3 regions of the uncultured Agrobacterium sp. genome follow, and region 3 is predicted to be linked to each of the others. Evidence: riboswitches for the same ligand, from Rfam matches in the RefSeq annotation. Region 3 holds a riboswitch; each other region holds the start of a gene.
What was found. A riboswitch is a leader RNA that binds a small molecule or an ion and turns the genes downstream of it on or off. The one in region 3 is predicted to bind thiamine pyrophosphate.

Region 1 (4,989 bases), on a different contig from region 3:
GTCCAGATCACGCTCGACCGGCAGACGGAAGATTTTCTCAATCGCTTCGAAAATGCCGTGCGCCGTTACCCGGAAGTGCGAGAGTGCTACCTGATGACGGGCGGCTCGGATTATTTTCTCCGGGTCGAAGTGGAGACGGCGGGCGATTTCGAGCGCGTCCACAAGGATATACTCTCCAAACTGCCGGGTGTCTCGCGTATCCACTCAAGCTTTGCGATCCGCAACGCGCTGGCTGCTCCCAAACCGAGAGCGTCCGATCGCAAGTCCTAGGAATCGGTGCCGGTCAGGCCGGCCACCAGCGGTAAAAATGGTGAACGGGGCCGTGGCCGCTGCCGCTGCCGACATGAAGATCACGGCCTGCGGCGAGTGCGCCTTGAAGGTAGTCTTTCGCAAGGCCAACGGCATCGACAAGTGACAGGCCAAGTGCGAGATGAGCGGTGATTGCCGCTGCCAGTGTGCAGCCGGTGCCATGGTCGTTCTTCGTTTCGATCCGCGGCATAGCGAACTCCTGAACGGCCTGACCATCGAAGAGAAGATCCACACTCTCTTCCCCGCCACCGTGACCGCCTTTGATCAACACCGCGCGCGCGCCAAGCTTCACGATCAGTTCTGCCTGCTTCAACATGGCGTCTCGATCTTTGGCAATAGCGGTGCCGGTGAGCAGCGCCGCCTCGGGAAGGTTCGGCGTGGCAAGCGTCGCCTGCGGCAACAATTCCGTGCGAAGGGTTTCGATCGCGCCTTCCTGAAGCAGCCGGTCTCCCGAGGTCGCCACCATGACCGGGTCGAGAACCACAGGCTGGGGTTGCTCACGAAGCTTTGCCGATAGGGTTAGGATCGTGTCGATGCGCGATACCATGCCGATCTTGATAGCGTTGATGTCGAGATCGGAGAAGACCGCATCCATCTGTGCGGCAATCATCGTCGCGGAGATGTCTTCAACCGCACTGACACCCCTGGTGTTCTGGGCGGTGATGGCGGTAATGACGCTTGCACCATAGGCGCCAAGCGCCGAAAACGCCTTGAGATCCGCCTGAATGCCGGCGCCTCCGCCGCTGTCGGAGCCGGCGATGGTCAGAGCGATGGCCGTCATGATCGTGCTCCCACTGCGTTATCCACGGCTTTGCGAAAATCGTCTGTGGCGGCGGCGATATCGACGGCGCGAAACAGACCGGAGATCAATGCGACGCCGTCGGCCCCCGCCGCGATCACGTCTGGTACACGCGCAAGCGTAATGCCGGCAATGGCGCCGACGGGTAGATCCGGTCGCTCCTTGCGCAGGAAATCTCTCAGGCGCCCCAGTCCCTCAAGGCCCACGGGGGAATCTGGATTGAGTTTTGACGTGGTTTCGAAGACGCCGCCAATGCAGGCATAGTCTGCGGGCGCTTCGGCGACCTGACGGGCATCGGTCATCGACTTCACAGTGAGGCCAATGATGGCGTTCTGACCGAGAAGCCGTCTTGCCGTTGTTGCATCCATATCGTCCGCCCCGAGGTGAACGCCATCCGCACCGCTTGCCAGCGCCACATCCACACGGTCGTTGATCACTAGCGGCACGCCCGTTCCGCGCAGCGTCTCTACGATGGTTATGGCTTGTTCGATCATCTGGCGTGTGGACGAGGCCTTATCACGATACTGTATGATCGTTGCGCCATGTCGTGCCGCCACTGCGGCCAGTTGCGAAAGAGGCGCGACGTCGGTGAGAGAGGCATCGACGATGGCATTCAGCCGGTAATCAATCTTCGTCATGTTCGATCCTGGCATGGGAGAGAATATCTTCGCGCGTCAGATTGAACAGCGCGTCCAGAAAGGCGACCTCGAACGATCCTGGCCCGTTTGCGTGTCTCGCGGCCATCTGCGCGGAAACGCCCGTTATGGTGAGCGCCGATGCCGCCGCCAGCATGACGTCCTCCTCTACGGCCATGAAGGCCGCGATGACGCCACCGGAAAGGCAGCCCGTCCCTGTCACCTTCGCCATCAAGGTGTGACCGTTGACGATCCGAATCTTGCGGTCTGCGTCACTCAAGCGATCGACCGCCCCGGTCTGGATGCGTAACGCGCAGTCAATATCCTCAATGACCGCCATTTCCGCCGCATTACCCCGCACGATGGAGGGGGACTGGCCGCTCAGTTCACGTGCAAAATCCAAACGTGATGGAGAGTAGTCGCAGTGGACCGGATCTATGATCCAGGGCTTGCCGTGGCGATTGGCGATCTCCACGGCCATACGAATGACCTTGCGGCGGGCCGCGTCCAGTGTCCCCAGATTGATCGTCAACGCGTGGGTCTTTACGACGAAGCTTTCGATTTCCTCCTCGGAAGAGGTCATGGAGGGGATACCGCCAATCGCTGTGATGCCGTCCGCAGTGAACTTCTGGACCACCGTATTCATAAGGCAGTGAACACGCGGTCTGTGCTCCCGCACGCGGCTCAGGAGTTGCGCCGCTTGCTCCGCAGTGGGGATATTTGCCTTCAACAGTTCATCTCCAGATACGCGTTTTGCGGATCCGGATAAACTGCGCGCATGGAAAGAAAGCTGTGCCTGGCGGCGACCGTTCCGTTCCTACGCCGGTATTAACCGGATCAGGTTCAAGGGTCCGGCTCAGCGCCGTCTCAGCATCGTTCGATGCTCCCCTCGGAATGGATCAAGCTAAATGAGAAAAGCGATGGCGTGTCAAGATTTTTGAGAGAGGCGCGTATGGCTCCTATTCCGATGCTGCCGCTTTGAACTTCGTGATTATTATCGCGTTGAACGATCTGGTAGAATAAGCTGCCACCTGAGTGAACGGTTGGCGTCGGCGTGATGTTGAAGAGCTTGGACAGCATGTGTATGGAATATCCGCAAGATGTCTGACTGGTCCTGGGCCTCATTGCGTCAGAAATATCTGACCTTTCCCACACTGCTGCGATCAATCCCGGTGGGTGTGGTCGTTGCGGCCGGTATCCTTGCCACGAGTTGGACCCATGACCTTTTGAGCGACCACTACGATATGGTGGTGCATACCTACGAAGCCATCGATACCACGAAAGATGTGTTGATTGCGCTCGACGACGCCGAAACGGGGCAAAGGGGATATCTTGTCAGTGGCGACAAGCGCTACCTTGCCCCGTACGAAAAGGCGATGGAGCGCCTCCACTTGCTTCAAAATCAATTGATGACACGCATATCGGACAATTCCGGGCAGGTCGCCCGCGTCAAAGCGATGGATCAGCTGATCGAGAAGAAGCTTGAGGAACTCAAGCATTCCATATCGCTCTACGACGACGTGGGCGCCAATGCTGCCCGTACCAATGAGATCGGCTATATGGCAGTCGGTACGATGGATCGTATTCGAGACGTCATCGGCGAAATCACTGTTACGGAGCATACGCTGCTGGACACGCGTCATGCCGAAGTCGAGGCAGACGAGTTCCGCATTCGGGTGGTGGCGATCATCGTGGGCCTAGCGTCTTTTCTGACGCGCGCGGTGGTCGAAATGTATCTTGCGCGGCGATATTCGAAAGCGCCGTAACGCGCACACGCTCGCGAGACGGGGCAGGTGTGCTTATCCCCCCGCCATACCAGGGATCTGATTGACGGTGATCATCTGGCGGATCGTGCGGTCCGCAACGCGCTCGGCTCGTGCTTTTGATTCCTGTTCATCTTCCGGAAACGCGTAAGTCATGTAAGAGAGCGAGGTTTCCAGATCATTGTTGTTGTGGCCGAGGATGGCAGCAAAATAGCTGTTCTTCGTCACATTGGCAGGGGCGAAGTTGCGATAGGCGATTTCGGCATAGAGGTGGCGCAGGCCATACGGCTTTGGTGGCTCTTCTTTCGGCCAGATGTCTTCGAATTTCGCAATCATCGCATCGCGCAGCGGTAGCCGGGCATCACTCGAGAAGTCGTCGATCGTCATGCCGAACCATAGCTTTCCCTCGCTGCTGTTTCTCAGACGGTGATACGCATCGAGAACGATCTTCGATTGCTCCAGCACCGGGATCTCATAGGTAACGCCGAATTTTGTTCCTTCGCCCTGCTTGGTCTTCGCCTGGCCGTTGAACAAAACGCTCCATTTGGAAACGCCGTTTCCATAGGGTGCAGGCATCAACTGGGCCTGGGTAAAGACTTCGAACGGACGTCGCCCGGTGGTGCCGATCAGGCCGATGCCGATCGTCAACGCATCCTCGGAATGTAGATAGCGTCTGCAGCGTCTCATCACTTCGGAATAGTGTTCGAAGGTTATGAGCGAGCCGTGCTTCGTGGCGATCTTGGCCATCTTGGCTTTGCGGGCTTCATCGTAAAGCTGAGGCGATCCGGCTGCGATGCGCAGCATGGGATGCTGCTCACCGAATGCCTCACGGATGGCGTTTCGATATTTCGTGATGTAGGAAATTACCGTTGCCTGCGTTCGGTCGGCCATGGCATCCATCTCCCGGTCCCATAGCGCTTGCATCTCTTCCTTGCTGCTGACGCCATTGATGGCGGAGATGAAGTCAGAAACCCGCAGCAGGAAACGAGGTTTGCGCCCAGCGGTATTGTGCTCGGCCCGCTCGATTTTCTCAACGATGGACATCGCCACGCCGCTTTGCGGATAATCGCCACGCTGGATGAACGTATCGAGACGCTCGCGCAGTTTTTTCATGTTGCAAATAGCGAGCGGCGTCGTCTTCGGTCCGAAAGCGTCTTTCAACGCATAGCGATATTTGACGATGTAAAGCTCGAGCGTCTTGGCCGTTCTGCCATTCTCGAAATGAAATCGAACCTCGTCGTCCCAAAGCCGGCCGATCTTCTTGGTATCGAAGTTGCCATCGTCATTTCGCGTCGTTTTAATCTTCTCGACGAACTCCGCGATGCGGTCGACAAGGATTGGCGTTTTCGTTTTTCTTTTTTCGGTGGCGGGCATACGATTCTCTCCCCTAATCTGTCTGGGATAGAAAATATATAAATTTGAAGCAAGCTATGAAATATGATGATCGATAACAATCCGTGCTCACGAAAATGGCTCGGCTGGT
Region 2 (4,989 bases), 150 kb from region 3:
GGCCGCTACGGCCATAGAGACCGTCCACGCCGGTATCGATGAGAAAACCCTTGTCGAAGAGCCTGTCGAGGAAAGATGTTTGTGCGTCCATGGTCCTACCTCAGAAGGCTCGTATCCTGCTTCTGAACCAGCAGGAGATTGGCGGAATTGCTCAGGATTCGATCGTTGGAAATCATAAGCCGGGCGGAATGCGCGTCACGCAGGTGGCGGCCAAGGCTGTAGGGCGTGCCGTTCTTGTAGCCCATGATGCCGCAGATCAGCATGGCATGTTCGATGATTTCGAGAATGGTCTCGGACGAGCAGATCTTGACGTTGTTCATGGCAATGGCAAAGCCCATCGACATCAGCTTGTCCGGGTCGGATCTGGTCTCGTCATAGGCCTTGATGCCGGCAATCACGTTGGATTTGACGATCTGCAGCTTGTTCGACACTTCGGCCAGTCGCAGCGCGCCGGGCGGTGCGGACCCCGGCGATTTGCGGGCGGCGGCGCGCACGAAGCTCTGCGCCCGTGCCACAGCGTCGGACGCGATGCCGTACCACACGCCGCTCCACAGAAGATGCGAGGTGGCCAGCATGGATTGGGCCGCGATTTCGGCAAAGGGCTTGGGAAAGATCTGTTCCGCCGGAGCCTCGCCCTTGAACAGGAAGCCGTCGGAGCGGGTGCCGCGCATGCCGAGCGTATCCCAGACGTGGGTGCGCTCCAGGCTGTACTGGTGCTTCAGAAACACCGTCATCACCTGGTCGGAGGGAGCGGCATCCTTGTTGCTGCGCGAGGTGATGAGAATGGCATCGGCTTCGCTGCCATAGGAAATGACGGTCGCGTCCTTTTCCAGGCGGCAGATGTCACCATCCACTTCGATGGCGCAGATGGAATTGCGAAGATTGCCGCCAATGCCGCCTTCGGTGGTGGCGGAGGCAAGCAGCAATTGTTCGTTTGACAGGCGGCGCATGAACGCGCTGTGCCATTGGCTGTCTTCGCCATGCTCCACAAGGCTCGAGGCCTTGATGTGGTGCATAGCGTAAATCATCGCCGTTGCCGAACAGGCCTGGCCGAGAATGGAGCAGATATCGGCAAGCTCCAGCATGGTGGCGCCTTCGCCACCCATGTGAACGGGAACCTGGATGCCGAGCAGTTTTTCCTGTCGAAGCGCGTCAACAGCCTCCTTCGGGAAGCGGCCTTCGGTATCCACCACGTCGGCATGTTTTGCGGCAATCGCCGCCACCCGCGCCGCCCTGGCGCTCAGTGCTTCACGGTGAGGCGCGACGGCGAGGTTCATCAGGCGGCCTCTTTCCCGTCGAGGATGGCTTTGACCGTGGTTTCGATGGCGGTGATGCTGGCAAAGGACTTGCGGTTCAGCATGCTGTCGGGAAATTCGATGTCTAAGGCTTCTTCGAGGCCAAGCATCAATTGCACGGAGGCGAAGGAGGAAAGGCCCGCCGCATAAAGATCGGCATCGTCGGCAAGCGTGTCGACGGAAACGGGAAGCTGGCCAAACTTTGCCAGCACGTCACGGATAGTAGAATTCATCTGAGCTCATCTCCCTAAACTAGAGCCATCATAGCGTTCTTCGTGGTTACATTTAAAACCATAACATTGTCATAAGTGGAGCGGTTAATTTCCAGTGACATTGCTTTGCGCGCTATGCAGTTTTGGCGCAGGTGGACTGCCAGCTTGACAATCGGCGCCATGAGGTTTTTGATTGCGCCATTCACCAGGGGGGTCCCGGCAAGGGGCTGAGATACTGCTAGAGCGCGCAGTGACCCGTTGAACCTGATCCAGTTCATACTGGCGTAGGGACGGTGCAAACGCGGGCATTCTGGCAGAACCGGCTTAACGCCGGGGAACCGTCATCACGTCTATCCCCGCGCTTTTCGTCTTCATGCTCGAACTGGGTCTCCACTGTTTTGCTTTGGAGCCTCACGATGAACATTGCCGCTAAAAACCTCACCCCAACCGTTACCACCGGTCCGTTGCCGGCCTCCACCAAGGTGCACAAGCCGGGCGTTCTTCACCCGTATATCCGCGTGCCGATGCGCGAAATTGCAGTCCATCCCACCGCTGGCGAGCCGCCGGTCACGGTCTATGATTCCTCCGGTCCCTATACCGATCCCGCGCATCTGGTGAACATCGATGCAGGTCTGCCGCGCCTGCGCCAAGAATGGGTTATCGCACGCGGCGATGTCGAAGCCTATGAGGGCCGGCATGTGAAGCCGGAAGACAATGGCTTTGCCACCGGCGAAAGGCTGACGCCGGAATTTCCCGTGCGCAACCAGCCGCTGCGGGCCAAGGATGGCAAGGCCGTCACCCAGCTGGCCTATGCGCGGGCGGGCATCATCACGCCGGAGATGGAATATATCGCCATCCGCGAAAATCTCGGACGCGAGGCGGCGCAGGAGAAGCTTCTCCGCGATGGCGAAAGCTTCGGCGCGCATATTCCAGATCACGTCACGCCGGAATTCGTCCGTCAGGAAGTGGCCTTCGGTCGCGCCATCATCCCCTCCAATATCAACCATCCGGAAGCCGAGCCGATGATCATCGGGCGGAATTTTCTGGTGAAGATCAACGCCAATATCGGCAACTCCGCCGTTACCTCCTCCATGGCGGAAGAGGTGGAGAAGATGGTCTGGGCCACGCGCTGGGGTGCCGATACCGTGATGGATCTCTCCACCGGGCGCAACATTCACAATATCCGCGAGTGGATCATCCGCAACTCGCCGGTGCCGATCGGCACGGTGCCGCTCTATCAGGCGCTGGAAAAGGTCAATGGCATTGCCGAGGATCTGACCTGGGAGGTGTTTCGCGATACGCTGATCGAGCAGGCCGAGCAGGGCGTCGATTACTTCACCATCCATGCGGGCGTTCGCCTGCATTACATTCCGCTGACCGTCAATCGCGTCACCGGCATCGTCTCGCGCGGCGGATCGATCATGGCCAAGTGGTGTCTGAACCACCACAAGGAAAGCTTCCTCTACGAGCATTTCGACGAGATCTGCGACATTTGCCGCGCTTACGATGTGTCGTTTTCACTGGGGGACGGACTGCGTCCGGGCTCGATTGCCGATGCCAACGATGCGGCGCAATTTGCCGAGCTGGAGACGCTCGGCGAATTGACGCAGATCGCCTGGGCCAAAGATTGCCAGGTGATGATCGAAGGCCCCGGCCATGTGCCGATGCACAAGATCAAGGAAAACATGGACAAGCAGTTGAAGACCTGCGGCGAGGCGCCCTTCTACACGCTTGGACCGCTGACGACCGATATCGCTCCCGGCTACGACCACATCACGTCGGGCATCGGGGCGGCGATGATCGGCTGGTTCGGCACGGCGATGCTCTGCTATGTCACGCCGAAGGAGCATCTGGGTCTGCCGGACCGAAACGACGTGAAGGTGGGCGTCATCACCTACAAGATCGCCGCACACGCCGCCGATCTCGCCAAGGGCCATCCGGCAGCGCAGTTGCGCGACGATGCGCTGTCTCGTGCCCGCTTCGAATTCCGTTGGGAAGACCAGTTCAACCTGTCGCTCGATCCGGAAACGGCACGCTCCTATCACGATGAGACGCTGCCGAAGGAAGCGCACAAGGTCGCGCATTTCTGCTCCATGTGCGGGCCGAAATTTTGCTCCATGCGCATTTCCCATGATATCCGCGCCGAAGCCCAGAAGGAGGGGCTGGAGGCGATGGCGGAAAAATTCCGTCAGGGTGGCGATCTCTACATGCCGCTGGAAAAGCCCGTGGCCGGTGAATGAGATGCGCATCCTGATCAAAGGCGCAGGCGTTGCCGGTCTGACGGCTGCTCTTGAGCTGACGCGGCGCGGATGTGCGGTGACGGTGTTCGACACCGCCCCTCACATCGGCCGAGGCGCATCCTGGTTTGCCGGCGGCATGCTGGCGCCGTGGTGCGAAAGGGAGAGCGCCGAGCAGGCGGTGCTCGACCTCGGACAATCGGCGCTCGACTGGTGGGAGGAGGCCACACCTGGCCTCGTCACACGCCACGGCACGCTGGTGGTGGCATCCGCACGGGACAAGGCGGAACTCACCCGCTTTGCGTCGCGCACCAGCGGCTACCGGCTGGTTGATGAGGATGATATTGCCACACTCGAGCCGGACCTTACCGGGCGCTTCCGCCATGGGCTGTTCTTCCAGGGCGAAGGCCATCTCGATCCGCGGCTGGCGATGGCGGCGCTGCATCGGCGTTTGCTGGAAAGCGGCGTCACCTTCCATCTGGGCGGAGGGCCACCCGATGAAGGCGGCTTCGATCGCATCGTCGATTGCACCGGCCACGCGCAGGTCGGATCGCTCTCAGGACTTCGGGGCGTGCGCGGTGAAATGCTCTATCTCGCCACGAGTGAGGTTTCGCTGTCGCGCCCGGTACGGCTCCTCCATCCGCGCATTCCGCTCTACATCGTCCCGCGTGAGCCGGGGCGCTTAATGGTGGGCGCGACGATGATCGAGACGGAGGAGGCGGGGCCGATTTCTGCCCGCTCGATGATGGAGTTCTTGAACGCCGCTTATGCGCTGCATCCATCCTTCGGAGAAGCGCAGATCATCGAAACCGGAACCGGCATCCGGCCTGCCTTTCCCGACAATCTTCCGCGCATTGTGAAAGAGGGCAAGACGCTCTCAATCAATGGCGCGCACCGGCACGGCTTCCTGCTTTCGCCTGCCATGGCGCGGCAGGCTGCCGATATTTTAGACCACAAGGAGGTATCCCATGCGGATTCACGTCAACGGCGAAGTGCATGATCTTTCCGCCGCCACGCTCTCAGAACTTCTCTCGGTCCTCGACTATGAGGGTGACTGGCTGGCAACGGCGGTCAATGGCGATCTCGTCCATGCGGAAGATCGCCCACAATTTCAATTGAAGGATTCCGACCGGATCGAAATCCTTTCCCCGATGCAGGGAGGATGAACCATGCTTCGATTGTATGATCGCGATGTCAGCTCAAGGTTGTTGCTGGGTACTGCTCGCTATCCGTCGCCTGCCGTTC
Region 3 (4,989 bases):
CATGAGGACAGCATCAATGCCGCGGCACCGAGGGCTACGATGCCCCGCCGCGAAATCGACCGCTTTTCCCTTTCGTGACCGTAGCGGCCCTTTGAGGCCTTCACACGCGTCATCATCCTGCCAGTCCGCTCCAAACGTTCCTGATCATCCGTTATATGCAGACCAGAATATCAGCTTACACCCCGCAGGCACCGAAATGCCTGAACATCCAAAACGATCCATATTTCGGAAAGACCCTGAAAAAAGACGTTCTCTATACATGTCTCAAATAGTTGAGCCTGATTGGCAAGTGCAAAAAATGAGCAGCTTCACTGCGTGTGTGGAGGATTGACACCCCCCCGCGTCCAAATTGTGGCGCAGCCATGCGCTACTGGTGGAGGAAATCCATCACCTGTGGGTGATCGGTTGCTGAGAAGAACGCCTGAGTCGTTCCCTGAAACACGATCTCGCCGTTGGACAGAAGGACCACTGTATCGGCCAGCCGGCGAATGTCGTCGGGATGATGGGTGACGAGGAGAACGGTGTTGTTGCTCTCCGCATGAAGCGCTTTCAACAGGCTTGCCATGCCTGCGCGTAAACCCGGGTCGAGCGCTGCGAAGGGTTCGTCCAGCAGCATGACGGAACGTTCGCGTACCAGCGCACGCGCAAGGGCTGCCCGCTGGCGTTCTCCCCCAGACATGCTCGACGGAAAGCGCTTCTCGAAACCGGCGAGCCCGACGCGTTCCAGCGCGGTCGTAATCCGAGCCTTATCTTCGCTGGACAGACGCAAAGAAGGATGGATGCCAAGCCCGATATTGGTGGCGATATCGAGATGGGCGAAGAGGTTGTTATCCTGAAAGATCAGCGACACTGGGCGTTCGGCCGGATCGTACTCGCTCATATCCTTAACCCCGATCAGCACACGGCCAGTTGCCGGCCTCTCGAAACCTGCGACGAGGTTGAGAAGGGTGGATTTACCCGAACCCGATGAGCCGACGACCGCCGTGACCCTGCCCGCCTGGAAGGACGTATCGAAGAGGAAATCCTGTTCCCCAAGCCTGAGCGACACCTGTTCGAGCCGCACATCCGCCTGACCGATATTCATGCTTTCGCTCTCTCGGATTGGCGCGAGACACCGCCCGCTGCTAGGATGAGGCAGATGATGCCAAGGATGAAGGCATAGCCCGCCGCGTCATTGCTGCGGTAGCTTCCCATATTGCTGTAGACCAGCCACGGCAAGGTGACGAAGCTTTCCGAACCGAAGAGCGCGACGGCGCCAAGATCACCAAGCGACAGCGCCATGGCAAAGGAAAAGGCCATGGCAAAGGCACGCCACAGAACCGGTAGATCGATCAGGCGAAAGCGCGAAAAGCCGGTGAGACCAAGACTGGCAACCAACCTGCCGGTTCTGGCCTGATGGGTGGCGAAGGCGGGTTCAAGAACGCGCATGGCGAAGGGCAAGGCCATCAGCATGTTGATGAGTGCCACAAGCAATGGCGCGAAGACGGAAACATCGCCGAAGGGGCGCAGCAGCAAAAACCATCCACTGCCCAGCACCACGGGCGGCACCAGAAGCACTATCGACGCGCCGCCACCCAAAATCGCCGAGAGAAGCTTCGCAAGCCGCCCAGGCTTGCTGCTATCCGAAATCACTTGCCGGGCGCGGATAAGCGCGACCGAGATCAGCACGGCCAGCGACGCGGAAACGAGCGCGATGGACAGGCTGGTGATCGCCGCACGACGGAACACCTCGGCACTCAAGAGGCGCCACAGGTCGGCAGTCAGGCCGGAGGCAGCGACTGCCACGAGCGGCGTCCCCACCAGAAGCACCGCAAGGACGAGGATTATACCGTCCCACAGCCGCCGTAACGGACGCGAAGCATCGAAACGACGAACCGCCTGGCCTTGCGTTTGCCCCTCCGCATCTGCCCCCGGCAGAAGCGAAAGCAGAGCCAGCAACAGGCCGGTCATGGCGATCTGCATCAGTGACAGCGCAATGGCGCGTGGCGGATCGAAATCGAAGCGCAATGCCTGATAGATCGCGACTTCGATGGTCGTCGCAGCCGGACCGCCGCCAAGTAGCAGTACCAGCGTGAAGCTTGTGGCGCAGAGCATGAAGATCAGCCCCGCCACCCCCGGCACCAACCGACGCACCACCGGCCATTCGATGAAGCGGAAGGCGGAGATAGCGTTCATGCCGAGAACGCTGCTCATGCGCCAATATTCACCCGGTATTCTTTCCAGCCCCGCCAAAAAGAAGCGCACGGCCAGAGGCAGATTGAAGAAGACATGGGCAATGAGAATGCCGGAAAGACCATAGATGCTGAAGGGCTGCTCCACCCCTGCGTAAAGAAGGGCCGTATTGAGCAGTCCCTGCCTACCCCAGATGGCTATCAGCCCCAAGGCACCGACGATCACCGGCAGCCCCATCGGCACCGCCATCAACCTTATGATCCAGATGCGGCCCGGAAAATCTCTCTGCCTCGCGAGTGCCAAGGCAACAGGCAGTCCGAGAGCCACCGAAAGCACGGTCGAGAGCGTTGCCTGCCAAAGGGTGAACCGGAGGATGCGCAGCGTATAGGGTTCGAAGAGGGCGCTCGACGCCGCATTGCTGTCAGAGGAAAGAAGCGCCGCGACCGCTAGCGCGATGAAGAGCAGCACGGCGGTGAATGCCGCCATGCCTCCCATCAAGAACCTGCGTCTGTCGCTGCGCGCAATCACCTGCGGCGTCGCCTAGCGCTTACTTCACGCTCATCGCGGTCAGCCACTCATCGATCCAGGCCTTGCGGTTCTTCGCCACCTCTTCCGGCGACATCAGGAACGTCTTGGTCGGCTGCACCAGCTTGCTGAACGCATCCGGCAGCGGCTGCGACGTGGCAGTGACCGGCATCATCCAGTTGTTTTCCGGAATGGCATCCTGAAAGCCGGGCGTAAGCATGAAAGCCAGGAATTTCTTGCCAAGCTCCTTTTCGGGCGCATTTTTCAACAGGCCAGCGACCTCGATCTGGATGTAATGGCCTTCCTCGAAGCTTGCGGCCTGATAGCGCTCGCTGTGCTCGGCCACCATATGGTAGGCGGGCGAGGTGGTATAGGAGAGCACCATCGGCACTTCGCCCTTGGTGAAGAGACCGTAGGATTCCGACCAGCCGGGCGTGACCGTCAGAACGCGGTTCTTGAGCTTCGTCCAAGCCTCCGGCGCCTTGTCGCCATAGACCGACTTGACCCACAGCAGCAGGCCGAGACCCGGCGTCGAGGTCCGAGGGTCCTGAATGGCGATCTTCTGCGACGGGTCGCCCTCCACCAGCTCTTTCAGGCTTTTGGGCGGGTTCTTCAGCGTCTGGGTGTCATAGATGACGGCGAAGTGGCCGTAGTCATATGGGACGAAGACGTCATCCTTGAAGCCGCCTGGGACTTTTGCCCCGGAAGCATCGACACCCGACGCTTCGAAAAGCCCGGTGTCCTTGGCTTCGGCGACAAGATTGGTATCGAGACCGACCACCACATCCGCCTTGGAGCCCGCACCTTCCAGCTTCAACCGGTTGAGGAGCGCCACGCCATCGGCCACGCCGACGAAGTTGACGGTGCAATCGCAGGTCTTCTCGAACGCTGCCTTCACCTTTGGGCCTGGACCCCACTCGGAGACGAAGCTCTCATAAGTATAGACGGTGAGGACTTTTTTATCCTGCGCAGAGGCGATGCCCGGCAGGAGGAAGGATGCGGCAACGAGGCCGGACAGCAAAAAACGAGGGTTCATCAGACACCTTCTCGAATGGGTTACGGGAATAGGCGTCTGGATGGAAGCCGTCTAATCCCTCCGCCGGTGTTAACCGGATCAGGTTCTTCGGGTTGGCATTCGCCTCTCAGCCTTGTCCCGAAAGACAAAGCACCCCGTTAGAGCGAGAAAAGATGTAATGTGACAATCGGTTATTGGCAAGACGCGAGAAGCTATGCCTGCTCCGTCATATGCACGAGTTCCCAGACGTGGCCGTCTGGATCCTGGAAGCTGCCTGCATACATGAAGCCTTGATTCTGTACCGGCTTCCACTCCTGCCCGCCGGAAGAGAGTGCCGTTTTCAACATGCTGTCGATTTCCTCACGGCTGGAGGCGGATAGGCAGGTCAGAACTTCCGTGCTGCTCTTTGCATCGGCAATCTCGCCATTGATGAAATCGCGAAACCGCTCCTCCTGAAGCAGCATGACGAAGATGTTCTTCTCGACGATCATGCACAGCGTGCGCTCATCCGAATATTCCGGATTGAAACTGAAGCCGAGCGCGGTGAAGAAGGCTTTCGATGTCTCGATATTCTTGACCGGCATATTGACGAAGATCATGCGCATGGGCGGGCTCCTCCCTGTTGGAACAAAGCAGAGCCCATATTTACGCGCCTGTCAAAGAGGCCTAGCCTTCCATCTCTTCGCGCAGCATCTCAAGCTCCAGCCATTCTTCCTCCATGACCTCCAGCTTTTGGCGAAGCTTTGCCATTTCCTCCGCCAGCTTGTTGAAAGCGCCGGGGTCCTTGGCGAAAAGCTGCGGATCGGCCATTCGCTCTTCGCGCTTGGCGATTTCTTGCTGCAGCTTTTCCATTTCCTTCGGCAGATTTTCCAGCGCAAATTTCTGCTTGAAGGACAGCTTGCCCTTGCCCTTTGCAGGTTCAGTAGCGGGAGCGGCATTGGCCGAGACTTTCGCCTTCTCCTGCTTGTCCGAGCGCTTCTTGTCTTCTGCCGCACCCTTACGCTGCGCCATCATGTCGGAATAGCCGCCTGCATATTCGATCCAGCGGCCATCCGGCGCATCCGGATTGGCGGGCGCAATGGTCGAGGTCACGGTGCGATCAAGGAAATCACGGTCGTGGCTGACGAGAATGACGGTGCCCGAGAAGCTTGCGACGATTTCCTGAAGCAGGTCCAGCGTCTCGATATCGAGATCGTTCGTCGGCTCATCGAGGATGAGAAGGTTGGTCGGTCTTGCCAGGATACGCGCTAGAATAAGACGGGCGCGCTCGCCACCGG

Region 1: linked by a shared signal. The riboswitch ahead of QZ869_RS06950 (hydroxyethylthiazole kinase) and the one ahead of thiB (thiamine ABC transporter substrate binding subunit) in region 3 are both predicted to bind thiamine pyrophosphate.
Region 2: linked by a shared signal. The riboswitch ahead of thiC (phosphomethylpyrimidine synthase ThiC) and the one ahead of thiB (thiamine ABC transporter substrate binding subunit) in region 3 are both predicted to bind thiamine pyrophosphate.

Annotation. Positions count from the first base shown of each region.
Region 1 covers NZ_CAJYTV010000008.1:300,645-305,633, reverse strand. The annotation lists gene QZ869_RS06965 (Lrp/AsnC family transcriptional regulator) at 1-270, shown strand, start outside; gene thiD (bifunctional hydroxymethylpyrimidine kinase/phosphomethylpyrimidine kinase) at 284-1,090, opposite strand; gene thiE (thiamine phosphate synthase) at 1,087-1,746, opposite strand; gene QZ869_RS06950 (hydroxyethylthiazole kinase) at 1,733-2,473, opposite strand; TPP riboswitch at 2,541-2,643, opposite strand; gene QZ869_RS06945 (CHASE3 domain-containing protein) at 2,844-3,509, shown strand; gene QZ869_RS06940 (telomere resolvase) at 3,543-4,880, opposite strand; gene QZ869_RS06935 (Xaa-Pro peptidase family protein) at 4,968-4,989, opposite strand, start outside.
Region 2 covers NZ_CAJYTV010000017.1:347,970-352,958, forward strand. The annotation lists gene QZ869_RS16735 (amino acid--[acyl-carrier-protein] ligase) at 1-91, opposite strand, end outside; gene QZ869_RS16740 (acyl-CoA dehydrogenase family protein) at 96-1,277, opposite strand; gene QZ869_RS16745 (acyl carrier protein) at 1,277-1,528, opposite strand; TPP riboswitch at 1,705-1,816, shown strand; gene thiC (phosphomethylpyrimidine synthase ThiC) at 1,924-3,747, shown strand; gene thiO (glycine oxidase ThiO) at 3,749-4,744, shown strand; gene thiS (sulfur carrier protein ThiS) at 4,713-4,910, shown strand; gene QZ869_RS16765 (thiazole synthase) at 4,914-4,989, shown strand, end outside.
Region 3 covers NZ_CAJYTV010000017.1:199,850-204,838, reverse strand. The annotation lists gene QZ869_RS16110 (M48 family metalloprotease) at 1-14, opposite strand, end outside; gene QZ869_RS16105 (ATP-binding cassette domain-containing protein) at 368-1,084, opposite strand; gene thiP (thiamine/thiamine pyrophosphate ABC transporter permease ThiP) at 1,081-2,700, opposite strand; gene thiB (thiamine ABC transporter substrate binding subunit) at 2,720-3,733, opposite strand; TPP riboswitch at 3,772-3,880, opposite strand; gene QZ869_RS16090 (VOC family protein) at 3,925-4,317, opposite strand; gene QZ869_RS16085 (ABC-F family ATP-binding cassette domain-containing protein) at 4,379-4,989, opposite strand, start outside.